DNA from 4 places in the Streptomyces sp. bgisy027 genome. Region 2 is predicted to be linked to each of the others. Evidence: riboswitches for the same ligand, from Rfam matches in the RefSeq annotation. Region 2 holds a riboswitch; each other region holds the start of a gene.

Region 1 (7,312 bases), on a different contig from region 2:
TCAACAATGGCACGACCCTGGTCTGACCCGCTTGCTCCCCGGGCCGGCGGTGAGCATCTTGAGTGCGGCAGCGTGCTCGCCCAATAGGCGGCGTTCACCTGCCCGTCCGGCTCATTCTCAGCGCGCGGGTCCGTGAACTCCGAGAAGCCGCGGCTCGGCGGCAATGGCCGCGTCGACAGATGCGTGAGCGATGCGTGAGCTGACGGAGCCGCACAGGTCACGACGGAGAAGACCGGGGCCTGATCCACGTCTGCTCTGACCAGGTGGTTCCGGACACCCAAGAACCGTCCGGAACCACCCAACAAGCTTTGGCCAGGACTTTTAATCCATTGGTTGTGGGTTCGAGTCCCACAGGGCCTACCGGTTGTTGGTAGGGGTTGGTCCCCTCCCACCTGCTGTGCGGCGCCCGGGTCGGCTTCGGTCGGCTCGGGCGCTGACTTGTTTTCAGAAAGCCTGGACCGCCCCTACGCCGGGTCGACGGCCCGGTGCCGTCGGCCGTCGAGGTCGGGCTGGATCTCCATGGTGAAGGCCGCGTCCTGGTAGGTGCCCTCCCAAGCGCGCCAGACGTGTATGTGGACGGGCCTCGCCTCGCCGGAGCGGTGGATGTTCCACTCGGCCCTCAGGTCCCGGGCGACCAGGGCCGCGGCGTACTCGGCGTCGTGGTCCGGGCTGTCGGTGGTGATCCGTCCGCGCCACTGGTCGGGATGGATGCCGTAGGTGCGGCACCCGCCGGATCCGTACGGCACGTCGACCCGGTACACCCACTGCGTCGCGCCGTTCGTGGTCCCGGTCCGTGCGAGAAGCGGCCGGTGCTGATCGAGAACGGTGCCGTTGTGCGGATGACCGGCGGCCTCGGGGACGATCAGGTGCCGGGCGACGACCTCCCCTGCCAACTGCCCGTAGAGCTCCATGATCCGGAGGTCCTGATCGGACGGCCGGCCGGGCTGCGACATGTGCGTCGAGATCATCCCCAGCAGCCGTCCGGCGTGATCGACCAGCGGCGTGGACTGGACCGAGCGGACACCGGAGGCGCGGAAGGTCCTCTGGTGGAGGGTGAGGCCCCGGTCGTCGCGGACGTCGGCCGTGACTGCCTGGGTGCGTTGCCGGGCAGCCCGTCCGCAGACGGAGCGGTCGTCGTGGACCACCGCGAAGTGGTCGAGGAACTCCTCGCCGAAGCCGGACTGGGTGACCAGGACCAGCGAGTCGTCGCGAGGATCCACGAACTGGATGTTTCCGAACTCGGCGTCCAGCAGTGCCATGGCGGCTTCGGCGACCCGCGGCAGCACGGCGGCCAGCTCGGGGATGTCCCGCAGTTCCTCGGCCGCGTCCTGGAGCTTCTTGAGGGCGGCCGGTTCATCCAGGCTCAGGGCGACCCACGCGGCGAGCTGATCGGCTCTGTGCGCGGCCGCCACCTTGCGCGCCGGCCGGGCCGGCAGCGCAGACGTGTAGGACGCCGTCACATGCTCCAGCGACCCGATGAGGTTGTGGGAATGGTCCATGCGCACCACACCTCAATCCCGTACTTTTGCGACGATTCTATGCCCCTGCCGTATCCCCTGGCAGGGGCTACGTCGGCGCCGTCCCGGCTTCTCACGTTTTCTGTTGCGCCTATCCGTGAGGTGTGGCTACTGTCCTCTCACGGATACATTCACTCTCAACCGTGAGGTCTGACTGTCGATGGTTGCTGATCGCAGTGCCAGTGAGCAGGTTCCCGTCCGTGTGTTCGGTGGTCCGACCGCCCTTCTCGAGTACGGCGGGTTGCGGGTTCTCACCGATCCCACGTTCGACGCCCCCGGTGACTACCCGCTGGGCGGTGACCGGGCCCTGACCAAGACGGCGCCCTCGGCCGGGTCGGTCGCCGAACTCGGTCGTATCGACGTGGTGTTGTTGTCGCACGACGAGCACCCGGACAACCTCGACGTTTCCGGGCGGGCGCTGCTGGCCGACGTGCCGCTCACGCTGACCACGCCGAGCGGGGCGAAGCGGCTCGGCGGGGCCGCCCGGGGGCTCGCGGACTGGGAGTCGGCGGAGGTGGAGCGGCCCGGTGGGGGTGTCGTCACCGTGACCGGGGTGCCCGCACTGCACGGGCCGGGGGAACGGGCGGAGCTCGAAGCGGTCGTCGGGCAGGTCGTCGGGTTCGTGCTGACCGGCGACGGGCTGCCCACCGTCTACGTCAGCGGGGACAACGCGCAGCTCGGACCGGTCAGGGAGGTCGCCGAGCGGTTCGGGCCGGTGGATCTCGCCGTGCTGTTCGCCGGCGCCGCCCGCACCGCCGTCCTCGACCGGCAGTTGCTCACCCTCGACAGCGCACGGGCCGCCGAGGCCGCCCGGATCCTGGGGGCGCGGCGGATAGTCCCGGTCCACTTCGACAGCTGGGCCCACTTCACCGAAGGACGGGGGGAGCTGGAGGCCGCCTTCGCGGCCGCTGGGCTGATCGAGCGCGTGCAGTGGGGGTGAGGGGCGAAGGGCCGCCCGGCCCGGCAAGGGCCGACAGGGTCGCGGCGAGGGCCGACAGGGTCGCCCGGCCCGGCGAGGGCCGACAGGGTCGCCCGGCCCGGCGAGGGCCGACAGGGTCGCCCGGCTCCGCGAGGGCCGACGGGCCGCTCAGCCTGCGCTGAGCTTCGACAGGTCGCCCAGCGGCAGGGTGTGCTGGGTCTGGAGCACCTTCGCGCGCAGGTAGCGGACGTTGTCCGGGGTGGCGAAGACGCCGGTGGGCACGCGGCCCTGGACCTCTACGCCCAGGGCGCGCAGCTGCTCCGCCTTGTCGGGGTTGTTGGAGAGCAGGTCCAGCTCGCCGATGCCGAGGGCGGTGAGCATCTGGGCGGCGGCCGTGTAGTCGCGGGCGTCCTCCGGGAGGCCGAGGGCGGCGTTCGCGGCGTAGGTGTCGAGGCCCTCGTCCTGGAGGGCGTACGCGTCGAGCTTGTTGTAGAGCCCGATGCCGCGGCCCTCCTGGCGCAGGTACAGCAGCACGCCGCCGCGCTCCGCGATCCGCTCGACGGCCTCGCGCAGCTGGGGGCCGCAGTCGCAGCGCGCCGAGCCGAAGACGTCGCCGGTCAGGCACTCGGAGTGCAGGCGGACCAGCGGGGTGGTGCCGGGGGCCGGGGCGCCGAGGACGACGGCCACGTGCTCCAGGCCGTCGGCCAGGCCGTGGAAGGTGACGAGTTCGGCGTCGGCGCGGTAGCCGTCCTGGAAGCGCAGCGGGACCCGGACGCGGGCGCGCTGGGTGGCGGCGGTGAAGTCGGGCATGCGGGTTCTCCGGGTTCCGTACATGGATGTCTGCTTCAGATTTGAAGCAGGCCCTCGATCCAGGACCCTACCCCTTGCTTTAAATTTGAATCAACAGGATTGCGTCGGAAATGTCGTCCTGGTCACGAACAGGACTTGGCCGAGCGCCGCCGCCAGGGCACGTCGTCCCCGGTGGTGTTCGCCGCGTCGCCCTGGAAGCCCTCGGTGACCGTCGTGAAGATCTCCTCCAGCTGCCCGACCTGCTCCGGGTTCAGCCGGTCGAAGAGCGCCGACCGCACGGTCTCGACATGACCCGGTGCGGCGCCCGCCAGGACCGTCATGCCCTCGTCGGTGAGCGCCGCGATGCTGCCCCGCTTGTCCCAGCGGCAGTTCTCGCGCCGCACCAGGCCGTCCTTCTCCAGTCGGGTGACGGCGTACGTCAGCCGGCTGCGGGTGATCTTCAGCCGTTCCGCGAGATCGGTCATCCGAAGTCGCCGTTCCGGGGACTCGGACAGGGTGGACAGGATGGAGTAGTACATGTGCGGCATGCCGGCCTCCTGCTGGAGCTGCCGGTCCAGCGCGTCCTCCACCAGGTGCACGGCACCGATGTACGCGCGCCAGGCGCGCTGCTCCTCGGGGGTGAGCCAGCGAGTCGTCATGCCACCAGTGTAGGTTTGTTTCAAACTTGAACCAAGATCGCAGTCTGCCGAGCCGGAGAGCGCGCCGATGCCGTCGTACCCCTACGTCCTGCTGTCCGCCGCCGTCTCCCTGGACGGCTACCTCGACGACACCACCCCCGAGCGCCTGCTGCTGTCCAGCCCGGCCGACTTCGACCGGGTCGACGAGGTCCGCGCGTCCGTGGACGCCATCCTGATCGGCGCCGGCACGATCCGGGCGGACAACCCGCGGCTGCTGGTGAACTCGGCCGAGCGGCGGGCCGCGCGGGTGGCGGCGGGCAGGCCGGAGTACCCGCTGAAGGTCACGGTCAGCGCGTCCGGCGAGCTGGACCCGGCGGCGAACTTCTGGCACACCGGCGGCGACAAGATCGTCTACACGACGGAGAAGGGCGCGGAGCGGCTGCGCCGGGAGCCGGTCGCGGCGGACGTCGTCGCGCTGGGGCCGGAGCTGGACTGGCGGTCCCTGCTGGCCCATCTGCGCGAGGCGCGCGGCGTCGAGCGGCTGATGGTCGAGGGCGGCGGCACCGTCCACACGCAGCTGATGACACAGGGGCTGGCGGACGAGTTGCAGCTGGTGCTGGCGCCGCTGTTCGTGGGCGACCCCGAGGCGCCGCGGCTGTTCGGGCCGGGCGGCTACCAGGGCGGCCGGCTGCGGCTGCTGGAGTCGCGCCGTATCGAGGACGTCGTACTGATGCGCTACGCGCCGACGGCACCCGGCACCGGCACCCTCCCCTCCGCCGCGGACCGGCACTGGCTGGCGCTGGCATGCGAGCTGGCGGAGCGGTGCCCGCCGTCGGAGACGGCCTTCAGCGTCGGCGCGGTGGTCGTCGCGGCCGACGGGAGCGAACTTGCGCGCGGGCACTCCCGGGAGGGCGGTGATCCGCATGTGCACGCGGAGGAGGCGGCACTGGCGAAGATCGCGGCCGGGGATCCCAGGCTCGCGTCCGCCACCGTGTACAGCAGCCTGGAGCCGTGCACCCGCCGCTCGTCCCGGCCCGTGCCCTGCGCGCGGCTGATCCTCCGGGCGGGGGTCCGCCGGGTGGTGACGGCCTGGCGGGAGCCGGACACCTTCGTGGCGGGCGCCGACGGGAGCGGGATGCTGGCGGCGCAGGGCGTGGAAGTGCTGGTGCTGCCGGAGTACGAGGAGCGCGCCAAGGCGCCCAACGCCCACCTGCTGCCCTGACCGCCCCGGTGTGACGCGGCCCGCACCGCTGACCGAGACGTACTGGTCAGAACGGCCCCCGGGAAAAGCCGTGTGCTTCGGGCCCCGCGGATGGCGTACTATGGATTCACCGACGCGGGGTGGAGCAGCTCGGTAGCTCGCTGGGCTCATAACCCAGAGGTCGCAGGTTCAAATCCTGTCCCCGCTACTGAAGGCTCAGGGCCGGAACTGATTCAGTTCCGGCCCTGAGTGTTTTCCCGTACTCCCGTACTCCCGTTGCCGCGGGGCTCGGTGTGCTTTCGGATCGCCGTCACCGGGGGTGATCGGACGACCGCCCTCCGCATAACAACTGACACGCCGTCAGTATCGATGTGGCATCTGAGGTTTGGCCAACTCGCCCGATTTAGGCCGCTCGTGACCCGTAAGTCCGGGCGAAAATCGTTAATGATCAAGAGGAACAGCTTGGAATCCGCACCTCGCGTCTATTAACGTTCGATAACGCAGCGCGGTCGTCCCAGCCGTCACAAGAGGCGGCTCCGTGCGCACGCGCCGAGTCCCGCAAGGGAGCCGGGGAACCACCACCCTGGGGTGAATCGCGCGAATATCGCCGGGAAGTCACGGTTGATATACGCGCGTAGGAGACCTTCCTGCTCCGAACCCGTCAGCTAACCCGGTAGGCGAGAAGGAAGGAAAGGAGTACGCCCACGTGGCGTCCAACCGGCCTGCTCCGCAAGCCCCGTTCGTGCCGAGTCAACGCGACACCGACACCTTCGGCTACGACCGTTACCGCACCGACGAGGGCCCGTTCGAGGAGTGGAACCCCACCGCGGAGTCCATTCGCCCCGTTCGTGGCAGGCACCGCGTCTCCAAGCAGCGTGGCGGGGGACTCGCCCGCAGCTCCACGGTTCTCGGCGTCGGCGTCATAGCCGCCGTCGGCGCGGGCGGCATGGCCAGCGCGAACAGCGGCAAGCCGCCGGTCGCCATCACCATGCCCGACCTGCCGCTGATCTCCGACGACTCGTCCGAGCCCGCCGAGGACACGGCCACCGCGCTCAGCACGATGGGCGAGACCACCGAGCAGACCGCGCAGGGCACCTCGGACGCCGGTGAGGCGCTGCGCAGCCGGATCATCGCCCAGGCCGAGCTCCAGCAGGACCAGATCGACAGCAAGGCCGCCGCCGCTGCCGTCGCCGCCGCCGAGAAGGAGGCCAAGGAAGCGGCCGCCAAGGCGGAGAAGGAAGCCGAGGCCAAGGCCGCCGCCGCGAAGGCCGCCGCCGAGGAGGAGGCCCGCAAGAAGGCCGAGGCCGAGCGCCTCGCCGAGTTGGCCAAGCAGTACACGCTGCCGACCTCCTCGTACACGATCACCTCGACGTTCGGTCAGGCCGGCGCCTACTGGTCCTCCGGGTACCACACGGGCCTCGACTTCGCCGCCCCCACCGGGACGCTGATCAAGGCGATCCACTCCGGCACGGTCACCTTCGCCGGCTGGGACGGCTCCTACGGCTACAAGACCGAGATCACCCTCGACGACGGCACCGAGCTCTGGTTCGCGCACCAGTCCTCGATCAGCGTCAGCGTCGGCCAGAAGGTGAACACGGGCGACGTCATCGGCCGCGTCGGCGCCACGGGCAACGTCACCGGCGCCCACCTGCACCTCGAGGTGCACCCCGGCGGCAGCACCAGCGGCATCGACCCGATGGCCTGGCTCCAGGGCAAGGGCCTCAACCCCTGACCCACCCCGAGACGGGTATCCACTTCTGATCCCCGGCGGTCCTGGCGACGACCCCCCGACGCGAGGACCGCCGGTTTCGGCATGCCCCAGGGCCTGTCAACGCCCCCTGAGCCGCGGCCCGGTCACGTCCGGTACGGGTTGTAGGCGGGGTATGGCGACGGGCCGTACCCCGGCCCGTCGACCTGGCCGTAGGACTGCCAGTGGACCGGCACCGGTGCCATGTGCGGGTGGCCGTACCCGTGCTGGTGCCCCCGCCAGGACTGCTCGGCGGCCGCGTGCTCCAGGGCCGGGCGGGCGAACTCCCGGCGGTGCCACAGCGCGTGCAGCAACTCCTGTTCCCGTACGACGAAGTCGGCGCCGGCCCGGCCGCGGCGGCCCCGGTGCCGTAGGAACGCCAGCGAGGTGGCGTAGGCCTCGTACTGCGCCACGGTCCGTGCCGCCGTCCGTCCGCCGTGCCGGCGCGCGTACTGCCGGGCCACCCGCCGTTCCCGCATCGAGCCCAGCGCGAACGGTTCG
Region 2 (7,312 bases):
TGTGCGTGGTCGTGATGTCCCCGTACGTCCCTTCGGACGTGTTGAGGTTGTGGTTGTACGCGTCGGCGCCCGCGTCGCGCAGCCGCTCCGCCTGTCCGTCGGAGAGCAGGCCGAGGCAGGCGCACACCTCGACGCCGTCGTTCTGGTCCTTGATGGCCTTGATGGTCTCGGAGACCCGGTCCACGTCACGGTCGGTCGGGCCGCGCCCGGACGCCACCAGACACACCCGCTTGGCGCCACCCGCCAATCCGGCAGCCGCCGCCTGGGACGCCTCGTCCGGCTTGAGCCAGGTGTACTTCAGGATCCCGGTGGTGGAGCCGAGACGCTGGGAACAGTAGGAGCAGTCCTCGGGGCACAGGCCCGACTTCAGGTTGACCAGATAGTTGAGTTTCACCCGTCGGCCGAACCAGTGCCGGCGCACCTTGCCGGCCGCGGCCACCACATCGAGCAGGTCGTCGTCGGAAGTGGCGAGGACGGCCAAGGCTTCCTCGCGGGTCGGCAGCTCGCGCCGAAGCCCCTTGTCCACCAGCGTGTTCAGCAGGTCCATGGAAGCTGATCCTGACGTACGGAGGGCGTCCGAGCCAAGGTGAGTTTGCACAACCCTGTCGTTTCGATGTGTGGGTATTGCCACACCGTGGGCGGGCCGCCGTACGGCTAGGGTCTGTCCACTGCCTACAAAAGCGACGTCTGTGTACCGCTCACCAAAGCCCCGGAGGAACCATGGCGTTCGGCTGGATCGACGAGCAGGCGGAGCTGCGCCGCCGCGCCGGGCTCGTACGGACCCTGCGCCCCCGGCCCGCCGAATCGCCGCTCCTCGATCTCGCGAGCAACGACTATCTGGGCCTGGCCCGCCATTCGGAGGTCACCGAGGGCGCGGCGCGGGCCTCGCGGACCTGGGGCGGCGGCGCGACCGGCTCCCGGCTGGTCACGGGCACGACTGAGCTGCACGCCGAGCTGGAGCGCGAGCTGGCCGACTTCTGCGGCTTCGAGGCGGCGCTGGTCCTCTCCTCGGGCTACGCGGCCAACCTCGCCGCGGTCACCGCGCTGGCGCCGCACGGTTCGCTGATCGTGTCGGACGCCGGCAACCACGCCTCGCTCATCGACGGCTGCCGGCTGGCCCGGGGCACCACCCAGGTCGTCCCGCACTCCGAACCGGAGGCGGTGCGCAAGGCGCTGCACACGCACCAGGGCACGGCGGTCGTCGTGTCGGACACCGTCTTCTCGGTCGACGGCGACGCGGCCCCGCTGGCCGAGTACGCCGAGGCGTGCCGGGAGCGCGGCGCCGGACTGCTGGTCGACGACGCCCACGGGCTGGGCGTCCTGGGCGACGGCGGGCGCGGCGCGGCGCGGGCGGCGGGGCTCGCGGGGGCGGACGACGTCGTCGTCACCGTCACGCTGTCCAAGTCCCTCGGCAGCCAGGGCGGCGCCGTCCTCGGCCCGGCGCGGGTGATCGAGCACCTCGTCAACACCGCCCGGACGTTCATCTTCGACACGGGTCTCGCCCCCGCGTCCGCGGGCGCGGCACTGGCGGCGCTCAGGCTGCTGCGCCGCGAACCGGAGCGGGCGGCACGGGCGGGTGCGGTGGCACGTGAACTCCACGCACGGCTGACCGCCGCGGGTCTGGAGGCCGTACGTCCGGACGCCGCGGTCGTCTCCGTGCGCGCCCCGTCCCCGGAGAAGGCCGTGCGCTGGGCGGCCGAGTGCCGTGCGGCGGGCCTCGCCGTGGGCTGTTTCCGTCCTCCTTCCGTCCCCGACGGCATCTCACGGCTGAGGCTGACCGCTCGCGCGGACCTCTCCGAGGCCGAGATCGAGCGCGCTGTTGAAGTGATCGGCGAGACACGACCATGAGTCGGCGTGACACGGCCCTGCTCGCACATCGGATAGAACTGATCAGATTCGATCAGGCCTGATCGGATCGGTCAGGGGGTCAGGACTGGAGCGCGGCCGTGAAACCCGCCCAGCTCTCGGGGGAGAAGAGCAGCGCGGGGCCGGCCGGGTCCTTGGAGTCGCGCACCGCGAGCAGCCCGGTCCAGGGACCGGAGTGCGGCCGTGCCGTCTCGACGCAGTTGTTCGCACCGGTGCTGTAGCTGCTGCGCAACCACCTCGCACCTGGCAGTTCGGTGCTGGACATGAGGTTCCGAGGCAGTGCTGTCATGGTGCCTCCTTACACACCGCCACCTAGCGCGGCGATGTAATCCAACGATTCCTCGGGCGAAAGGGCGTGGATCCGAAGGGTGTTGAAGGCCTCCGTGTAGGCCTGGAGGTCTTCTTTCCGTTCGAGGTAGAGGCTACTCGTCAAGTGGTCGAGAACAACCACATCCAGATCAGAAGTGCTCGAAAATGAGAAGATAACGAAAGGGCCCGTGATGCCGACATGCTCTCCGGCCCTGAACGGCAGCACCTGAAGCCGGACTTGGGGCAGCTGCGCCGCCTCCATCAGCCGGCTCAGCTGCCGCGCCATCACCTCGGGCCCGCCGATCTCCCGGCGCAGCACCGCCTCGTCCAGCACCGCGCTCAGCTTCAGCGGCGGATCCGCGCGCAGCACGTCCTGCCTGGCCAGACGCACCGCGACCAGCGCGTCGAGGCGATCGTCGGCGTCCCCGTCGAGCCCGCCGACGGCGGCCCGGGTCACCGCCCGGGCGTACTCGGGCGTCTGGAGCAGTCCGGGCACCACCGACGTCTCCAGCGTGCGCATCGCGCTCGCCTGGGACTCCAGGCTGATGAAGTCCCGGTACGTCGGCGGCAGCACTCCGCGGTACGCGTGCCACCAGTGATGCCGGCCACCGCCCTCGTCGGAGCCCGCCAACACCAGTAGCAACTCTCGTAGTTGGGCATCCTCCACGCCGTAGACGTCGAGCAGTAACCGCACATCGGGCGGTTTCACCCCGCTGGCGCCGGTTTCGATCCGGCTCACCTTGGACTGGTGCCAGCCCGCCAGCCGGGCCGCCTCACCGCTGGTGAGCCCCGCCCCGGTGCGTAACGCACGCAGTTCCGCGCCCAGTTTCCGGCGGCGTACCGCGGGACCGTGCTGCATGGGCCACTCCTTACTCCAACCGAGCCGCCCAAATACGCTCTGCCGTCGCAGAGTTCACCGCTTCGAGCGACAGATATATGCATATCTTGGTGGATCGCCACCCGTGACGGGTGCGGTAATGGCAGTCTGGCGACGAAGCACCAGTCCGGGACCGTACTCGAACCATCCGCTCCGTGTCGGACTACGGTCCCGTGGGAAAGGGACGACGTCGTCATGGCAGATCACCTGGAAGCATCCGTCACTCTGCCGAGCGATCCCGCCTCGGTCTCCGCGGCCCGGGCCTACGTGCTCACCACCCTGGCCGAATGGGGCCTGCCACCGGACACGGAAGTGGCCGACACCATCCGCCTGATCGTCTCCGAACTCACCACCAACGCCGTACAGCACACCCTCGGTCAGTCACCCACCTTCACGGTGGACCTCGCGCTCGACCGTGACGAACACCTGCGCATCGGTGTCACCGACAGCCATCCGCGTTTCCCCAAGCGGCTGCCGGCCGCCGTGCAGCAGGACAACGGGCGCGGCATGGTGATCATCCGCTGGCTGACCGCGGAATGCGGCGGCAGGCTGAGAGTGCGCCCTACCCGCGAGGGCGGCAAGACCGTCTCCATCGAACTGCCGTGGACGGTCCCCGCCGAACCGCTCGCCGCCGCGGGACCGCAGGAGTCCTGACCCTTCACGGCTGCTGCGGCTGCCCGGAGCGGGCGAACGTGCCGCGCAGCAGAGCCCGGAAGGCGTCCGCGGCGGGAGCCGCCTCGTCGCCGCGATAGGCGACCGAGATCGTACGGCGCAACCGCCCGCCCTCCAGCGCGCGCACCCCCACCGGAGCGACCGACGTGCGCGCCACCATCTCCGGTACGACCGCGACTCCGAGCCCTGCACTGGCCAGGGCGCACACCAGCAGGTACCCCGGCGTCGCCACCAGCACCGACGGCATGGCCCCCGCCTCGGTCAGCGCCGCCTCCACACCCCGCCGAGCCGGAGCGTCCGGCGCCATGCTGATCAGCGGCTGCCCGGCCAGCTCGGTCAGCGGCAGCCGTGTGGCGCCGCTGGTGAGCACATGGCCCGGCGCGGACACCAGGACCAGTTCCTCCACGAGGATCGGCTCGACGCCGACGGACGCGGGCAGCGGCGCCGGTTCCGCAGGCTCGTAGGTGTGCGTCAGTGCCAGGTCGACCTCGCCCGCGGCCACCGCGGCGACGCCGGCCGACGGTTCGTAGTCGGCGACCGTCAGCTCCACGTCCGGATGCGCCCGGCGGAAGGCGCTCAGGGCCGGCGGCAGCAGATGGATGCCGGCCGTCTGAAAGGTGCCCAGGCGCAGCGTGCCGCCGGACAGGCCGGTCAGCCGGGCCAGCTCGTGCCGGGCCCGGTCCAGTTCGTCGAGCACCCGTCGTGCCCGGGCCACCAGCAGCTCGCCCGCACCCGTCAGCCGCGCGCCCCTGTGGTGCCGCACCAGAAGGGCCGTGCCCGCCTCGCGCTCCAGTTTGGCCAGCTGCTGGGAGAGCGCCGGCGTGGTGTACCCGAGCCGTTCGGCGGCGCGGGTGATCGAGCCCGCCTCCGCGACCGCCACCAGGGCGGCGAGCCGGACCGGGTCGTACATATGGCCCTCCCTCCGCCTCGGTCACCCGTACGCCTTAAGCAATGCTTTAGGGATTGCCAGAATATTCGACATACCTACTGAAGGCTTGTCGACGGCACACTGGGGTCCATGGACGCTCAGCTCATCGCCTTCACCGGTGTCTCCGCCGGCCTGGTCGCCATGCCCGGGGCCGACTTCACCGTCGTCGTACGCAACGCCCTGGTCTCCCGCCGCGCCGGCATCGCCTGTGCGCTCGGGATCGGGGCGGGGCTGCTGGTGCACGTGACGATGGCGGTCGTCGGCGTGGCCGCGGTCCTGGCCGCCGTACCGGCGCTGTTCCGCGCGCTTCAGGTGGTCGGCGGCGTCTATGTGCTGTACCTGGGCGTGCAGACCCTGCGGCAGCGGCCCACCGAAGTCGTGGACACGCGCGAGGAGTCCGCCGCGCGGCCGCTGCGGCAGGGATTCGTGACCAACGCCCTCAACCCGAAGGCGTCCCTCACGTTCCTCAGCGTGCTGCCGCAGTTCGTGCCCGCGGGCGCTCCGGTCCTGCCCCGGACGCTGCTGCTGGCCATGATCGTGCTGGCGATCGCCCTGGTGTGGTTCCAGGTGGTCGCCCTGCTGGTGGACCGGCTCGGCAGGTGGCTGCGCCGGCCGCGCGCCGCACGTGCGGTCACGCTCGCCGCCGGCGCGGCCCTGACGGCCTTCGGCGCGGCCCTGCTCGCGGGGCCGCTGCTCGCCCTGTGAGGCCCCGAGGGCGGTGACGGCGTGTCAGGACGCCGCCCCCGCCCCCGGGCAGGTCACTTGACCCGGCCGTACCAGACGCTCCTGGTCCAGATCTTCTGCAGCTTGACCACGTCGCCGGTCTTCGGGGAGTGCCAGATCCTTCCCTTACCGGCGTAGATACCGACGTGGTAGACGTACGACCCCGAGTGGAAGAACACCAGGTCCCCGGCCTTGCGGTTCTTGGCGGAGATGTGGCGGGTCTTGTTGTACTGCTGGGCAGCCGTGCGGGGCAGCTTCTTGCCCGCCTTCTTGAACGAGTACAGCGTGAGCCCCGAGCAGTCGAACCGGTTCGGGCCCGTGGCGCCCCACCGGTACGGGGAGCCCTTCTTGGAGGCCGCGACCTGAAGTGCCTTCGACGCCGGCGTGGCCGCCTCGGCCTCGGACGTGAAGCCGGGTGCCACGATCGAGCCGCCCACTGCGGCGATGGTGAGGGCCGAAGCCGTACCGGCCCGGACCATGAGCGACGGGACACGATTGAGCGCAGTCATGCGCAACCCTTCGTCAGCCGCCTGAGAAGGATGACCTGTCGGATTCGGGCTGGCGAAGTTGCCCGGCCGCGTTGCCGCGGCTTCACCCCAAGGGTTGCTCGGATCGAACGAACGTCCGCTCCGGCGACCCGTCTTGCTCGGGTCCTCCACTCCTGCCGATCCACTCCTGTCGACCGGTCATCCGGGCGGCGGCAGGACTCGGCGTCCGCCCGGACCGCCCCGCCGCTGTGGCGGGGGCTTGTCGTCAGACAGGGATCTTGGCGCACGGATGAGCGAAATACCCAACGGAATCGGGGGTTTGTGGTGTTACTCACCACTCACCCGTTCGGGTGGGTGGCCCCCCGTTCGAGTGAGTGTCCAGAGGCCCGAGGAGTCCCGGACCAGGGACGGAGTGACTGATTCCGCCTGGCGGTCATGCCCGTTGCGCAACCCTGACGGCCGCGCGGAAGGAGGGGTGACTACGCCGAAAGGGGGTACGTCGTTCGGCCCGTTTCAACTCCGTTCCGGACGCCTCGTCAGTGGGCCGGGGCGCCCGGAATCCGGCTGCGGGAGGGCGTCAACTGTCGGAGCGCGGGGGCACCGTGACGCGAGCCGTGCGGCGCTCTCCGTCCAGCACGCGCAACGCACGCGCCAGCGTGGGAGCGTGCAGCTCCGTCTCGCCCCGCTGGTGCATCAGCGCCAGCGCGTCCCGCAGCTCGGCCGCCCTGCTCACGAGCGCCTGGGCGGCCCGCAGTCCGCGATAGGTGTCGCCGTGGTGCGCCGGGTTGATCCGGCCGAGCAGGTCCACGACGTCCAGATAACGGTCGATCAACTCGCCCTCCGCGCGCGTCAGCGCAGGCAGGGGCGGCAATTCGGGTGGAAGCACCGGCCGCTCACCGCCCTGTCGGCGGAGCGAGCGTGTGTGTGCGGCTGGGGATGATCCGGTCCACCAGTCCGTACTCCAGCGCCTCTTGGGCGGTCAGGATCTTGTCCCGCTCGATGTCGTCGGCCACCCGCTCACGAGCGCGTCCGGTGTGCCGGGCGAGCATCTCCTCCAGCCGGGCCCGCACCCGCGTCAGCTCGGCGGCCCGGATCGCCAGATCGCTCGCCTGCCCCTCGACCGGCTCGGTCAGCTGCGGCTGATGGATCACCACCCGCGCCCCCGGCAGCGCGAACCGCTTGCCCGGAGTGCCCGCCGCCAGCAGCACGGCGCCGCTCGACCCGGCCTGGCCCAGGCAGATCGTCTCCACGTCGCAGGAGACGAACTGCATCGTGTCGTAGATCGCCGACATGGCGCTGAACGAGCCGCCGGGCGAATTGATGTAGAGCGAGATGTCCTGGTCGGGGTCCTTGTGCTCCAGGTACATGAACTGGGCCATCACGTCGTTCGCCGACGTGTCGTCGACCGGCGTGCCGAGAAGGACGATCCGTTCCTCCAGCAGCTTCGCG
Region 3 (7,312 bases), on a different contig from region 2:
ACCACGCACCGGCTCGTGCCCGGAGACAGCGCGCACTTCGATTCGCTCACCCCGCACCGCATCGCCGCCCTGGACCCGGGCGGGGTCGAGCTGCTGTTCGTCCACACCCTGTTGCAGAGCCCCACGGCCACCCTGTGCCTGGGCCCCACCCCTGGAGAGACGCCATGAGCGACATGGAGGAGAAGTTCCCGCGTGCCCTGTGGGTGCGGCTCATCATCTACATCGCGGTGGGGCACGTCTTCGCCGCCTTCATCTACTTCCTGTTCGAGGCGGGCGCGAAGTAGGCCGGGCGCGGCCTCAGTCGAGCAGCCGCTCCCGCAGCCGGTCCCTGGACTCGGGGCTCAGTCGCAGGCCCCGCTCCAGATAGGTGTCGACGCCGCCCCACGTCTCCTCGATGGTCTCGAAGGCAGCCGTCAGATACTCGGCCCGCGCGTCGAACAGCGGGCTGAGCAGTTCCATGACCTCGGGCGAGTAGGCGGAGGCGTCGCTGCCGCTGCGCCGCACCTTGTAGCGGCGGTGCTTGGCGTTGGACTCCAGGTAGTCGGTGACGATCGCCTCACGCTCGACGCCGAGGGCCAGCAGGGTCACGGCGATGGACAGACCCGCGCGGTCCTTGCCGGCCGCGCAGTGCATCAGCGCCGGGACGCTGTCCTCGGCGAGCGAGTGCAGCACCTGGGAGTGTTCGCCGGTGCGCTCCTTGATGATCGAACGGTAGGAGACGATCATCCGGTTCGCGCCCTTGCCGTCCGACAGGATCCCGCGCAGTTGGTCGAGGTCGCCGTCCCGGACCATCTTCCAGAACTCCGCGCCGTCCGCCGGGTCGGAGAGCGGCAGGTTGACGTTGCGCACGCCCGGCAGCTCGACGTCCGGCCCCTCGAGCTTCTGGTCGGCCGCGTTGCGGAAGTCGAAGATCGTGTGCAGCCCCAGCGAGCCGAGGAAGTCGGCGTCCTCGTTGGTTGCGTGTGCGAGGTGGCCGCTGCGGAACAGCACTCCGTGCCGCACCCGTCGTCCGTCCACCGTGGGCAGGCCGCCCACATCGCGGAAGTTGCGAACCCCGGCCAGTTCGGGCTCGGTCGACGGGATCTGCTGCGTCACGGGGGCTCCTCCCAGTCAGCCCCGGCGGCGCGGCTCGGCGATGCGGCCGACGGGGTGCGCTCTCGACCATACGACATGGATTCCAGGGCCAAATTGGATTCAGTGCCAATCGGGACGAATGCGGACGGAATTCCGCGACCCGCTCGTGTTGAGGTGGGGGAGTGGGTGGCGCCCTGCAAGGAGGTCCGGCCTCCGGTGCCGCGCGGCGACCTGCACCGGCCGCGGCGCCCCTTCCGGCGCTCCGGTTGCGGGGGTCTGGATCCGGCAGTTGCGTATGAATGCCTTGAAACGGGTGAAATTCACCGAGGGGCCGTACTGGTGCATCACGGACTGCGCGCCGACTTGAAGGGCGACCTCGATGCGGCAGTTATTCGACTCCGTCGCATCTAGGTGTTCTGTCCGAATTGGCACCTTCATTCCAACTCGCCCTGCGATAAAGAAAGCTGGAGCAGTGTCACGTGAGGAGCGTCATAGCCGTGACGGTGCGTCGCCCGTCATGTTCACGTAATTCATGGGCTTTTCAAGGGGCTTTGAGTCGGGCGGCGCCCCCGCATTTCACGCACGGTGACGGCTAATTCCCACAACGGATCAACAGGAACGCATTCGGACGGAACCTCTCACTTGTTCCCATGCGTCTTCCTCGCTTACGTTCACGACCAATCCGGACGGACGCCCAATCCTGCCGCCGCTCGGATTCCGCGCAAACTCACCCGTGCACGGCAGGAGCGGGGGACCCACAGGTAGAACCGCCTGTTCCGGTCTCCGGAACGGCTAGGGGTCAAGTCGCGCCTCGGCGCGGCCGGGCATCTCCAGCCCGCACCCGACAGCTCACCTCGCAGGCGCCGGAGAGGAATTCGTCATGCCCGCGAAGGGTAAGCATCGCCGTCCGAAGTCCCTGCGCTTCACCCGCTCCATTGCCGTCGCCGGAACCGGTGGCGCCGCTCTCGCTCTTCCGCTCATGGGAGCCACCGGCGCCCACGCCGCTCCCTCGCAGTCCGTTGCGGAAAAGGCCGTTCAGTCCCTTCCGATCGCCGGCCAGAAGACCGCCGACAAGAAGTCCGCTCACAAGAAGACGGACGTGCGGACCTATTCGGTGAAGGTCGGCGACTACCTTTCGAAGATCGCCGATGAGCAGAACGTCAGCGGTGGCTGGAAGAAGCTCTACGCCGACAACCGTGAGGCCGTCGGCTCCGACCCGTCGCTGATCCACCCGGGTCTCAAGCTCGCCATCGGCGGCAAGAAGGCCGCGACGACCGCCCCCAAGTCGTCGCCCTCCAAGCCCTCTTCGGCGTCCAAGTCCTCCTCGAAGGACTCGTCCGCCGCGAAGTCCGCCACGCCGAAGAAGGCGCAGAAGGCCACCAAGGCCGCCGGGACCACCAGCACCGTCAACGGCTTCTCCGCCCCGCTGTCCGGCGCCTCCCTCGGCACCGGCTACAAGATCGCGGGCAGCATGTGGTCCAGCGGCTACCACACCGGCGTCGACTTCGCCGCCGCCACCGGCACCCCGCTGAAGGCGGTCGGCGCGGGCACCGTCGTCTCGGCCGGCTGGGGCGGCGCGTACGGCAACCAGGTCGTCATCCAGCTCGCCGACGGCTACTACGCCCAGTACGCCCACCTGTCCTCGCTCTCGGTCTCCAGCGGCCAGACCGTGACCGCGGGCCAGCAGATCGGCCTCTCCGGCGCGACCGGCAACGTCACCGGCCCGCACCTGCACTTCGAGATCCGCACCACGCCGGACTACGGCTCGGACGTGGACCCGGTCGCCTACCTGCGCGCCAAGGGTGTCGCCATCGGCTGACGCGGCCCCACGCCAGAACCACCTGCCTGACACGCGGCCGAAGGCCGGACCTCGATCCCCGGGTCCGGCCTTCGGCATGTTGCGCCCACAACACCCCTGTTCAGAGGCTTATTCCACGTTTGGTGAACACTTTAGGAGTGGCTTATCTCACCGATCGTCAACCCTTTCCTACGGTCGCGTAGGTCACATTCGAAGGTGAATCATGGGTCGATGTGGCAGACGATTCGAAGAGTGACAGCAGCGCAGTGATCGGGTCGTACGTTGCGGTGGGGGACAGCTTCACCGAGGGCGTCGGCGACCCCGGCCCCGACGGCGCGTTCGTCGGCTGGGCCGACCGGTTCGCGGTCCTGCTCGCGGACCGCCGCCCCGAGGGCGACTTCAACTACACGAACCTCGCCGTACGCGGCAAACTGCTCGACCAGATCATCGAGAACCAGCTCCCGAAGGCCGCCGAACTGGCCCCGGACCTGGTCTCGTTCTGTGCGGGCGGCAACGACATCATCCGACCCGGAACCGACCCCGACGAGGTCGCCGAGCGCTTCGAGCGGGCGATCGTCCGGCTCACCTCGGCCGTCGGCACCGTCATGGTGACGACCGGCTTCGACACCCGTGGCGTGCCCGTGCTGAAGCATCTGCGCGGCAAGATCGCCACGTACAACGGACATGTGCGGGCCATCGCCGACCGGTACGGCTGCCCGGTGCTCGACCTGTGGTCCCTCAAGACCGTTCAGGACCGCCGCGCCTGGGACGACGACCGGCTCCACCTGTCCCCCGAGGGGCACACGCGCGTGGCGCTCCGCGCGGGCCAGGTCCTCGGTCTGGAGATCCCCGCCGACCCGGACCAGCCCTGGCCGCCGCTCCCGCCCCGCGGCACCCTCGAGGTCCGCCGGGACGACGTCCACTGGGCCCGCGAGTACCTGGTGCCGTGGATCGGCCGGCGACTGCGCGGCGAGTCGTCGGGCGACCATGTGACGGCCAAGGGCGCGCTGTCCCCGGACGACATCAAGATGCGGATCCGAGCGGTGGCCTGAGGGCGATTCGCGAGCGACCGATACGTCCGGACCGTACCGAGGATTGATCGGTGCGGCCCGGACGTATGTCCTCACACCACATGTGCTCCCGCCACACACAGCCTCACCGGTCCGTCGCGGTCAACGCCTTGCGCTCCAGCCCGAGTTCCTGCGCGAGCGCCTCATCCACCCACTCCTGGGCACGCGTGCGTGAGATCGCGCCCGGGTACGACGTCAGCTGTACGGCGAGCCCGTCGAGCAGGGCCGTCAGGCGCAGCGCCGTGGCGCCGGGGTCCGGACAGCGGAACTCGCCGGCGGCGACGCCCTCGGCGATCACCTCGGTGATGGCCCCCTTCCACTGCCGGTCGAGGTCCCGGGTGACCTCCTGGAGCGCGGGTTCGCGCAGCGCCGCCGCCCAGCCCTCGATCCACAGCCGCCAGCCCTTGGCCTGACCGGTCGGCGCGTACCAGCGCACGGCCGCCCGCAACCGCCGCAGTGCCGTCGTGCGGCGTCCGAGGAGCCGGCGCAGATGGGCCAGGTCCCCTTCGGCCGCATGGCTGAACGCGGCCGCGACCAGCTTTTCCTTGGTGTCGAAGTGATACAGCACCAGCGCGTTGCTCACGCCGAGCACCGAGGCCACGTCGGCGATCCTCACCGCCGCCACGCCCCGCACCTCTATCTGCTCGACGGCGGCGCTCAGCAACTCCTCACGCCGTTCCGCCACGCTCAACCGCACTCTTGCCACGTCGTCACCCTAAAGCCTCGTCAGCGGCCGTTCCCGGGCCAGGTCCCACCGGGCGCCCCCCGCGGCCGCCGGTCACCGGTGCCGGCCGAACCGTTCGGTGATCAACGGAAGCCGGTCCGCCGCGATGGCGTGCGCGGCGGCCCGCGGAGCCGTCCCGTCCGCCTCGGCACGCGCCAGCGTGAGGTCGGTCAGGGCACGCATCGAACGCCGTGTGTGGGCGAACGCCTCGTCCGCGTCCGGACCGATGTCCCCGAACAGCGTCCACCACCACCAGGCATTCGTGCCCGAGTTGACCACGACGTCCGGCAGCACGGTGACGCCCCGCGCGGCCAGCAGTTCCTCCGCGTCGGGCCGTACGGGCATGTTGGCCGCCTCGGCGATCCAACGCGCGGTGACACGGCCCTGGTTCGCGGCGTCGATCACGTACGACACGGCCGCGGGCACCAGCACCTCCGCCTCGGTCGAGAGCCAGGCGTCGCCCGGCAGCTCACGGTCCCCGGGGCGCAGCGCGGCTCGGTCGACGGTGCCGTGGGCGTCGCGTGCCGTGAGCAGGCTCTCGACGTCGAGCCCGGCCGGATTGGCGATCGTGCCCTTGATGTCGGCGACGGCCACGACGGTGAGCCCCGCGCGGGTGAGGAAGCGAGCCGTCGCCCCGCCCATGGTCCCGAGTCCCTGCATGGCGACGCGTGTCCTCCAGTACGGCACACCGGCCCTGTCCAGCGCGGTCAGCACGGACTCCGCGACCCCGCAGCCGCCGACCAGCTCGTCCAGCCCGATGCCGTCGACCTCGACCGTGAACGCCTCCGCGAGCCGCCGCCGGGAACCCACCTCGTCGTCGAGCAGCGGATACACGGCCTGGACCGACGAGACGAGCCCCGCCTCGGCCGCCGCCCGGTCGACCACGTCCTGGGCGAGGCCGAGGTCCTCGCCGGTGGTCCAGAAGCTCTCGATGTACGGCCGCATGCTCCGCAGGTAGCGCACCAGGAGGCCGTACGCCTCCGGGTCCCGGGGATCGCAGTCGATGCCGCCCTTGGCGCCGCCCAGGGGGACGTACCGCGCCTCCGGGTCGTAGTGCAGGGCCTCCTTCATGCTCATGCCCTGCGCGAGACCCGTGACCTCCGCCAGCGTGCAGCCCGGCCGCATCCGCAGCCCGCCACTGGCCACACCGCGCACCAGCCGGTCGATGACCAGGAAGCCCTGACGGCCGGTGATGTGATCGGTCCAGGTCAGGGACAGCAGGGGAGTGGTCGGGGCGGGTGGGGTGGCCATGGGGTCTCCGGGGTCTGGGCCGTCTCCCGGGAGTGGGGTCCGGGGCCTGGGGTGGGCTACCAGGGCACGGCGCGGTGTACTGCTACTGAACGATGAGTCAGTATTGAAGGGGGGTGGGGACATGTCAATGTGGCGGATCGATCTGTGTGGATCCGATGCGGCCCGGTGAGCCGCAGGGGTCACCGGCTCAGTCCCGGCCAGGGGGGATCCGAGGGTGTCGGACGGGCCGCCCATAATGGAACTCCTCACCGAATCCAGCTGGAGGTACCGTGGCCGGTTTCCGATTCCCGAGCTCCGGGCTGCGCGCCCTGCGGCCCGAGGCCTTCGGCGTGGATCCGAGCGGTGAGCGCATGGCGCGTATCCGCAGATCACCGCACTTCAAGGACGGGGTTTTCCAGAACCCGGGAGGCGAGGCGCGCACCAGGCCCTCCGGGTCGATGCTGGAGTTCGCCAAGGTCTTCTTCGACAAGGACTCCCGGCCGCGACGGACCCCGAACGGCACCGTTCCGGTGCACTCGACCACCTATGCGGACCTGGCCAAAGCTCCCGCCACGGGGCTGCGCATTACCTGGATGGGGCACTCCAGCATCCTCGCGGAGATCGACGGCCACCGGGTCCTCTTCGATCCCGTGTGGGGCGAGCGCTGCTCCCCGTTCCCCTTCGCCGGGCCGAAGCGGCTGCACCCCGTACCGCTGCCGCTCGCCGCGCTCGGCCCGGTCGACGTCGTCGTCATCTCGCACGACCACTACGACCACCTCGACATGCCGACGATCAAGGCGCTGGCCGGCACCGACACGGTCTTCGCCGTGCCGCTCGGGGTCGGCGGCCATCTCGAACACTGGGGCGTGTCGGCCGACCGGCTGCGTGAGCTGGACTGGCACGAGGCGACCAAGGTCGGCGGGCTCACCCTGACCGCCACCCCGGCGCGCCACTTCTGCGGACGCGGACTGCGCAACACTCAGCACACGCTCTGGGCGTCCTGGGCCGTCGCCTCCGACGAGCACCGGATCTACCACAGCGGGGACACGGGCTACTTCGAGGGCTTCAAGGACATCGGCGCCGAGCACGGTCCGTTCGACGCCACGATGATCCAGGTCGGCGCCTACTCCGACTTCTGGCCCGACATCCACATGACGCCGGACGAGGGCGTCCGGGCCCACCTCGACCTTCAGGGCGGCGACCCGACCGCGGGCGTCATGCTGCCGATCCACTGGGGGACCTTCAACCTGGCGCCGCACCCGTGGGCGGAGCCGGGCGAGTGGATGATGCGGGCCACCCACAAGGCCGGGGTCACGATGGCGGCGCCGCGCTGCGGCGAGCCCTTCGAACCGGCCTCCTCGGCGCCCGCGACGCCGTGGTGGCGCGAGGTCGCCCAGGCGCCTGCCGAGGGGTGGT
Region 4 (7,312 bases), on a different contig from region 2:
TGTGGGGTGGGTCGGGGACGTGCCTGGGGGGTGTCCGTCCTCGGTCGGGCGGTTGCCCGGCACGAAGAAGGGTGCTGTTTGTTGACGCCCGCCGCTGCGGGCGGACACCCTCGGCACGGCCCCTTGCCGCCCCGTGGGCGACTGCCAGTGCCGGGGGGCGTCCGTTCCCGCTCAGGCCGGGCGGACCACGCTGTGGATCGACGACTCTCCGTCGTAGTAGATCGACTCCTCGCGGACGTACGTGCCGGGTTTGGGGGCGTGGATCATCATGCCGTTGCCGATGTAGATGCCCACGTGGGTGACGTCGTCGTAGAAGAAGACCAGGTCGCCGGGCTGGGCGCTGGAGAGGGGGACCGTGGTGCCGGCGTTGACCTGGTCGTAGGTGACGCGGGGGATGTCGACGCCGGCGGCCTTCCAGGCGGCCTGGGTGAGGCCGGAGCAGTCGTAGGAGTCGGGGCCGGTTGCGCCCCAGACGTACGGCTTGCCGATCTGGGAGCGGGCGAAGGCCAGGGCCTTCTCGGCCTTGGTGGCGTAGGAGGAGTCCGCGGAGGATGAGTCCGAGGTGCCCGAGTCGGCGGGAGGCTGGGTGCTCTCCTGCTGCTGGGCGGCGGCCTCCTCCTGGCGCTGGCGCTCGGCCTCCGCCTGCTGGCGGGCCAGTTCGGCGGCCTTGCGGGCGGCCTCCTCCTGCTTGCGCTTCTCGATCGCGGCGAGGCGGGCCTTCTCCTCGGCCGTCAGCTTCGAGAGGAGCTCGCGCGCGTCGGAGAGCTTCTGCTGGACCGTGGCCTTGGCGGACTTGAGGTCGTTCTGCGAGTCGGTGAGCGTCTCGAGGCTCTGGGTGGCCTCCCGGCGCTTCTCCATCGTCTCGGACTGCTGGGTGAAGTAGTCGTCGACCGACTCCTTCTGACGGCCGGTCATCCGGTCCATCAGCTGCGTCTGGTCGAAGTAGTCCTGCGGGTTGTCCGCGAGGAGGAAGGTCGCGGTGTCGGGGGCCGCGGCGCCGGTGCGGTACTGGGCGGCCGCGTTGCGGCCGAGTTCCTCGCGGGCTTCGTTGAGCTTCTGGGTGCGCTGGGCCACGTCGTCGAGGAGGGTGTCGACGCGCTTGCGCTGCTTCGCGGTCTTGTCCTTGGCCGCGTTGTACTTCTCGGTCGCCGACTCCGCTTGGCGGTAGAGGTCGTCGACCTTCTTCTCGACCTCTTCGAGGCTGGGCTTGTCGTCCGTCGACGGGCTGGCGTTGGCCGTCTGGGACAGCAGGGCCACGGACGTGAGGGCGGCCGTGGCGAGGGCAGGGGTGCGTATGCCTGCTACGCGCGTACCGGCGGGACGCGACTTGCGGTGCGACGCCAAGGGAGGCGACTCCTTCCACGTTCCGCCTACCGAGTTAGCTGTCGGGTTCGGGCGGGTGGTTCGGAAGGGTTGCCCTACGGCCCGTCCCCGGGAGGGAAGTCGGGCCGATTCACCCCAAGTTCGGTGGGTCCCCGGCTCCGGTCGCCGTGAGGCGCGCCGGACTCGGCGGAGGCCGTGCGGCCCGGCGTCGTTCGCCGGTGGGGGTCGTACGGCCTGCCCGGCACGGTAGCCAACTCGTGTGGCCCCTGTGAAGGTTGATGTTCGATATGCCCGATACATTTTCGTGACCTTGGTCCAGAACGCGACGGGCGGTGGTTGGTTCGGGGGAGCGTGCGAGGTTTTGTGGGCGTGAGGGGTGAGTAGGTTGATTTGGGAGTGTCGATGCCCGTCTGGGGTGGCCGGTTGCGGGTTGCGGTGGGGCGGTTGCTGGGAGTGAGGGAGGGGGTCGGGGGGTGATCGTCGGGGGTTCGGGGCTGTGATGTTTCGAGGGTGGGGGCGGGCTGTCAGTGCGGCGGCCTAGACTCGGAGAGCGATGAGCAGCCTCTTTGACGACAGCTTCCTGGCGGACCTCCAGGCCCCTCGGGCCCACGAGGAAGAGCACCCGCCGCCGCCCGAGGACGAGCACGCTCCGGAACCGGTTCCGGACGATCTGTTCGGTGGGAAGTTCGACGTGCCACCGGACCGGGACGACCACTACCGCGACGGCGCCCCGCGGCCGGTCATCGACGCCGCGGCGCTGCTGGAGGGGCTGAACGACAACCAGCGTGCCGCCGTCGTCCACTCCGGCACCCCGCTGCTCATCGTGGCCGGCGCCGGCTCCGGCAAGACGCGTGTGCTCACCCACCGCATCGCCCACCTCCTCGCCGAGCGGAACGTGCATCCGGGGCAGATCCTCGCGATCACCTTCACCAACAAGGCCGCGGGCGAGATGAAGGAGCGTGTCGAGCAGCTCGTCGGCCCGCGTGCCAACGCGATGTGGGTGATGACGTTCCACAGCGCGTGCGTGCGCATCCTGCGCCGGGAGAGCAAGAAGCTCGGGTTCACCTCGTCGTTCTCGATCTACGACGCCGCCGACAGCAAGCGGCTCATGGCGCTCGTGTGCCGTGATCTGGATCTCGATCCCAAGCGGTACCCGCCCAAGTCCTTCAGCGCCAAGATCAGCAACCTGAAGAACGAGCTGATCGACGAGGAGGACTTCGCCGCCCAGGCGACGGACGGCTTCGAGAAGACCCTCGCTCAGGCGTACGCCCTGTACCAGTCGCGGTTGCGGGAGGCCAACGCCCTCGACTTCGACGACCTGATCATGACGACGGTCAACCTGCTGCGCGCCTTCCCGGACGTCGCCGAGCACTACCGCCGGCGCTTCCGCCATGTGCTGGTGGACGAGTACCAGGACACCAACCACGCCCAGTACGCGCTGGTGCGCGAGCTCGTCGGGACCGGCGAGCACCCCGTCGACGTGCCGCCGAGCGCGCACGACGTCCCGCCCGCCGAGCTGTGCGTGGTGGGTGACGCCGACCAGTCGATCTACGCCTTCCGGGGCGCCACCATCCGCAACATCCTCCAGTTCGAGGAGGACTACCCGGACGCGACGACGATCCTGCTGGAGCAGAACTACCGCTCCACGCAGACGATCCTGACCGCAGCCAACGCCGTCATCGAGCGCAACGAGTCCCGCCGCCCCAAGAACCTGTGGACCAACGCGGGCGCGGGCGCGCGCATCACCGGCTATGTCGCGGACACCGAGCACGACGAGGCGCAGTTCGTCGCCGAGGAGATAGACCGACTGACGGACGCGGGCGACGCGAAGGCCGGCGACGTCGCCGTCTTCTACCGGACGAACGCCCAGTCCCGTGTCTTCGAGGAGATCTTCATCCGCGTCGGGCTGCCCTACAAGGTGGTCGGCGGGGTCCGCTTCTACGAGCGCAAGGAGGTCCGGGACGTCCTCGCCTACCTGCGGGTGCTGGCCAACCCCGAGGACTCCGTGCCGCTGCGACGGATCCTGAACGTGCCCAAGCGGGGCATCGGCGAGCGCGCCGAGGCGATGATCGACGCGCTGTCGCAGCGAGAGAAGATCAGCTTCCCGCAGGCGCTCAAGCGCGTCGACGAGGCGTACGGGATGGCCGCGCGGTCCACCAACGCCGTCAAGCGGTTCAACACGCTGATGGAGGAGCTCCGTACGATCGTCGAGTCGGGGGCCGGGCCGGCGACCGTGCTGGAGGCGGTTCTGGAACGGACCGGCTATCTGGCCGAGTTGCAGGCCTCCACCGACCCGCAGGACGAGACGCGTATCGAGAACCTCCAGGAACTCGCGGCCGTCGCCCTGGAGTTCGAGCAGGAGACGGGTGAGGGCGAGGCCACCGGAGGACTCTCGGACTTCCTGGAGCGGGTCGCGCTGGTCGCCGACTCCGACCAGATCCCGGACGAGGAGGAGGACGGCTCCGGCGTCATCACCCTGATGACCCTCCACACCGCCAAGGGCCTGGAGTTCCCGGTCGTCTTCCTCACCGGCATGGAGGACGGCGTCTTCCCGCACATGCGCGCCCTCGGCCAGAACAAGGAACTGGAGGAGGAGCGGCGGCTCGCGTACGTCGGCATCACGCGCGCGCGTGAGCGGCTGTATCTGACGCGCTCGGCGATGCGCAGCGCGTGGGGGCAGCCGTCGTACAACCCGCCGTCCCGCTTCCTGGAGGAGATCCCGGCGGCGCACGTGGACTGGAAGCGCACCGGGGCGACCGCGCCGGTCTCCTCCGGGCCCGTGTCCGGGGTCGCCGCCTCGCTGTCGTCGTCCCGCTCGCGCTCCTCGGCGTCGGGCGCGTCCGGCTTCGCCACGCGCCGCACCTCCGAGAAGCCGGTCGTCCAGCTCGCCGTCGGCGACCGTGTCACGCATGACCAGTTCGGGCTCGGCACGGTGACGGGTGTGAAGGGCACGGGCGCGAACGCCGAGGCGACGATCGACTTCGGGGACACCAAGCCGAAGCGGCTGCTGCTGCGGTACGCGCCGGTGGAGAAGCTCTAGCGCCGACAAGTGCGCCCCCGCTGCCGGTGAAGGGCGGGGGCGCGTGCTCAGGTCTTGGTCGCGTCGCCTACGACGGGTCGACCCCGTGGCTGCGCAGCCAGGACAGTGGGTCTATCGCCGAGCCGCCGCCGGGCCGGACCTCGAAGTGCAGGTGCGGGCCCGTCGAGTTGCCGGAGTTGCCGGAGTACGCGATCGGGTCGCCGGCCTTGACCGTCGTACCGGAGGCGACGCGGTAGCTGGAGAGGTGGCAGTACCACGTCTCCGTGCCGTCCTTCGCGGTCACGATCATCATGTTGCCGTAGGCGCTGTTCCACTGCGTGCGGACGGTGCCGTCGGTCGCGGCCATCACCGTCGTGCCGTACGAGACGGGGAAGTCGATGCCGGTGTGCACGGACATCCAGTTGATGCCGGACTGGCCGAAGTAGGCGCTGAGGCCGTGCTGGGCGACCGGAACCGCGAACTTCGGACGCAGCCGCTCCTTGCGGGCGGCCTCCTCGGCGGCCCTGCGCTTCTCGGCCGCCTGCTGCGCCTTGAGGTCGATGCGCTCCTGCGTACGGCTGGCCCGGTCCGCGAAGTCGTCGGCGCCGGCGGAGAGGCTCTCGAGCTGGGTGTCCAGCTTGTTGTTCGCGGCGGACGGCTTCACCGCCTCGCCCTCGGAGGCCAGCGTGGACGCGTCCTTGTCGTCGGTCAGGTTGCCGACGGATGCGGCGGCGATCCCCGCGACGCCCATCACGCAGGCCGAGGGCACGGCGATCGTCAGCAGCGCGGAGCGCTTCGGGGGCGTACGGCGGCGGGAGCGCGCCGCGCTGCGGGAGCCGGCGCGGGGAGAGGGGGCCGGAGCGATCTCCTCCTGGTCGTCGAGGAGGGGTGCCACGGCGGGGAGTTCGCCGGTGGCGGTCAACTCGGCCTCGTGCTGGGCCTGCTCGTCGTACGAGGTGTCGCCGTACGGCGTGTGCTCGTCGTAGGAGGCCGTGTGGTCCTCGTACGGAGCGTGCTCTTCGTAGGCCGCGTGCTCGTCGTACTGCGTGTGCTCTTCGTAGGCCGCGGCGGTGCCGTGCTCGATCTGGTCGAAGTGCGCGGTCGCCTGCTGGTCGAAGGATTCTGCTGACGGCTCGAAGTCGCCGGTCGTCTGCGCCGTGCTGCCGTCGGAGTTCCACTGGGTGGCGTCGTACGCCCCGGTGTCGAAGGCTGTCGTGCCCCATTCCCAGTTCTGGGTCTGGTCGGGCTGAGGGGCGGCCGTCTGGTCGGGCTGGAGCCAGGCGTTCGCGTCCCACTGGCCGGAGACGTCATGGCCGTCGGCCTGCTGCGGGACGAAGGCGAGCCGCTCGTGTTCGGTGCCCCAGGCCGCGGTCTCGTACGCGCCGGTGTCGTAGGCGGCCTGATGCTGGGCCGCGTAAGCGTCGTAGTGCGCGGTGTGGTGGCTGCCCGTGGACCACTGGGTGGCGTCGTACGTGCCCGTGCCGTCGCCCGGGAGGCTGCCGAACAGGGGGTCCGCGTCGAAGGTCGGTGTGGCGGTCGCAAAACCTGTGGCGTCGTAGGCGCCGTAGGTGGTGGAGTCACCGTAATGGGCTTCCTGCGTGCCGTACGACGCGTAATGCGCCGAGGCGGCGTCGGGAGCCGGAGTCGGAGACGTCATGGTCCCCGACGGGTGACGATCGTTCACCAACTTCTCTCTCGCCTCGACTACAGGGGCTGCCAGAGCAGTGCGGCGACTGTACCCGGCAGTACGCGGGCACGACAATCTTCGGCAGGTTTCGTGCGCGAAGGAAACGGGCATTCGGCCGTGTTTTGGCGGACTGCGGGCGCGATGTTGGCCTTGTGTTCGAAGATTGTTCGATCTCGGACCGCTGTGCTCGGGCTGTGCGGAGGCGGCTCGCGGAGTGGCGACGGGTGGCGGCGGGCTGGTTACGCCACTGTCATGCCGTCGGCCTGGGTGACGGCAGCGGCTCCGGTGCGGGTGGAGTCGAGGGCCTGCCGGATCCCGGTCGCGACTGCGGGGTGCACCGGCAGGGCGAGGTGGCCGACGCCGCTCACGCGGACGTTCTGCGCCAGCAGGTCCGGGTGGTCGATGCAGGCCGTCTCCAGCGGGTCCATCAGATGGTCGAGATCGCTCCAGAAGCTCACGAAGTGCGTACGGCAGCCGGGTGCGGGGCGGGCCAGCTCCTCGAGGACGGGTGAGCCAGGGCGCATCTGGCGCACGATGGGGTGCGCGTTCGCCAGCGGGACGACACGCGTGCCGGAATGCGGCGTGCCGAGCGTGACGAGAGTGCGGACCCTGTGGTCGCCGCCGAGGCGCTGCACGTAATAACGAGCTATCAGCCCGCCGAGGCTGTGTCCGACGACGTCGACCTGCCTGCTGCCGGTGCGCTCGCAGATTCCCTCTATGTGCCGGCCGAGCAACTCGGCTGCGGTGCGGATGTCGCAGGTCAGCGGGGAGTAGTTGAGCGACTCGACCTGGTGCCTGCCGTGCTGGGCGAGATTGCGGCGCAGCAGGACGAAGACCGAGCGGTTGTCGATGAAGCCGTGCAGCAGGACGACGGGCGGACTGGTCTCCGTCGGCAGCTGGGCCGTGTCCGGGGAGGGGAGCGCGGGGGTGCTGCGGCGCTCCTGCGTGATGCCGGAGGGATAGAGGAGCAGATGTCCGGCGAGGATCGCGATCTCCAGCGCGGTCGCCTTCAGCAGGGCCAGGGAGAGGCCGGCGAGCCTGCCCGGGAGCAGACGCCGGTAGAGCGGGAGAAAGGGGATGGTTGTCCCGGTGACCTTCATGGCCGACCTCCTTGTGGCACGCAGGAGGACGGCTCCGGCCCCCGTGTGCCCTCGTGGGAAGTCGCGGCCGAGGCGGCCGGCGGGGTAGGGCGAGGGTCCGTGGGGCGAGCGTGGCGCGCGGTGCGTGAGCCGGCCCTGGTGGCCGTGGTGCGCCGATGACCCGACGGGGCCGCTGCCGGATTG

What was found. A riboswitch is a leader RNA that binds a small molecule or an ion and turns the genes downstream of it on or off. The one in region 2 is predicted to bind cyclic di-AMP.
Region 1: it holds a riboswitch for cyclic di-AMP, as region 2 does, so the genes downstream of both, AC3ETA_RS29260 (M23 family metallopeptidase) here and AC3ETA_RS15460 (C40 family peptidase) in region 2, are expected to answer to the same signal.
Region 3: it holds a riboswitch for cyclic di-AMP, as region 2 does, so the genes downstream of both, AC3ETA_RS24865 (peptidoglycan DD-metalloendopeptidase family protein) here and AC3ETA_RS15460 (C40 family peptidase) in region 2, are expected to answer to the same signal.
Region 4: it holds a riboswitch for cyclic di-AMP, as region 2 does, so the genes downstream of both, AC3ETA_RS07520 (C40 family peptidase) here and AC3ETA_RS15460 (C40 family peptidase) in region 2, are expected to answer to the same signal.

The regions. Positions count from the first base shown of each region.
Region 1 is NZ_JBYIVZ010000032.1:20,382-27,693, reverse strand. Features, by position in the region: gene AC3ETA_RS29290 (GAF domain-containing protein) at 465-1,499, opposite strand; gene AC3ETA_RS29285 (MBL fold metallo-hydrolase) at 1,678-2,457, shown strand; gene AC3ETA_RS29280 (GTP cyclohydrolase II) at 2,605-3,246, opposite strand; gene AC3ETA_RS29275 (MarR family winged helix-turn-helix transcriptional regulator) at 3,369-3,884, opposite strand; gene AC3ETA_RS29270 (dihydrofolate reductase family protein) at 3,952-5,085, shown strand; tRNA gene AC3ETA_RS29265 (tRNA-Met) at 5,199-5,272, shown strand; cyclic di-AMP (ydaO/yuaA leader) riboswitch at 5,602-5,759, shown strand; gene AC3ETA_RS29260 (M23 family metallopeptidase) at 5,771-6,796, shown strand; gene AC3ETA_RS29255 (PrsW family intramembrane metalloprotease) at 6,919-7,312, opposite strand, start outside.
Region 2 is NZ_JBYIVZ010000013.1:25,178-32,489, forward strand. Features, by position in the region: gene bioB (biotin synthase BioB) at 1-547, opposite strand, end outside; gene AC3ETA_RS15430 (8-amino-7-oxononanoate synthase) at 721-1,848, shown strand; gene AC3ETA_RS15435 (DUF397 domain-containing protein) at 1,928-2,155, opposite strand; gene AC3ETA_RS15440 (helix-turn-helix domain-containing protein) at 2,165-3,034, opposite strand; gene AC3ETA_RS15445 (ATP-binding protein) at 3,248-3,706, shown strand; gene AC3ETA_RS15450 (LysR family transcriptional regulator) at 3,711-4,634, opposite strand; gene AC3ETA_RS15455 (LysE family translocator) at 4,743-5,357, shown strand; gene AC3ETA_RS15460 (C40 family peptidase) at 5,411-5,884, opposite strand; cyclic di-AMP (ydaO/yuaA leader) riboswitch at 5,888-6,020, opposite strand; gene AC3ETA_RS15465 (hypothetical protein) at 6,441-6,749, opposite strand; gene AC3ETA_RS15470 (ATP-dependent Clp protease proteolytic subunit) at 6,757-7,312, opposite strand, start outside.
Region 3 is NZ_JBYIVZ010000024.1:121,810-129,121, reverse strand. Features, by position in the region: gene AC3ETA_RS24885 (helix-turn-helix domain-containing protein) at 1-168, shown strand, start outside; gene AC3ETA_RS24880 (DUF6126 family protein) at 165-284, shown strand; gene AC3ETA_RS24875 (tyrosine-protein phosphatase) at 298-1,095, opposite strand; partial or broken gene AC3ETA_RS24870 (GH36 C-terminal domain-containing protein) at 1,246-1,485, shown strand; cyclic di-AMP (ydaO/yuaA leader) riboswitch at 1,785-1,950, shown strand; gene AC3ETA_RS24865 (peptidoglycan DD-metalloendopeptidase family protein) at 1,955-2,893, shown strand; gene AC3ETA_RS24860 (SGNH/GDSL hydrolase family protein) at 3,139-3,924, shown strand; gene AC3ETA_RS24855 (TetR/AcrR family transcriptional regulator) at 4,028-4,648, opposite strand; gene AC3ETA_RS24850 (Glu/Leu/Phe/Val dehydrogenase dimerization domain-containing protein) at 4,721-5,917, opposite strand; gene AC3ETA_RS24845 (MBL fold metallo-hydrolase) at 6,187-7,312, shown strand, end outside.
Region 4 is NZ_JBYIVZ010000005.1:193,601-200,912, reverse strand. Features, by position in the region: gene AC3ETA_RS07520 (C40 family peptidase) at 172-1,344, opposite strand; cyclic di-AMP (ydaO/yuaA leader) riboswitch at 1,353-1,522, opposite strand; gene pcrA (DNA helicase PcrA) at 1,877-4,363, shown strand; gene AC3ETA_RS07510 (M23 family metallopeptidase) at 4,431-5,999, opposite strand; gene AC3ETA_RS07505 (esterase/lipase family protein) at 6,269-7,129, opposite strand.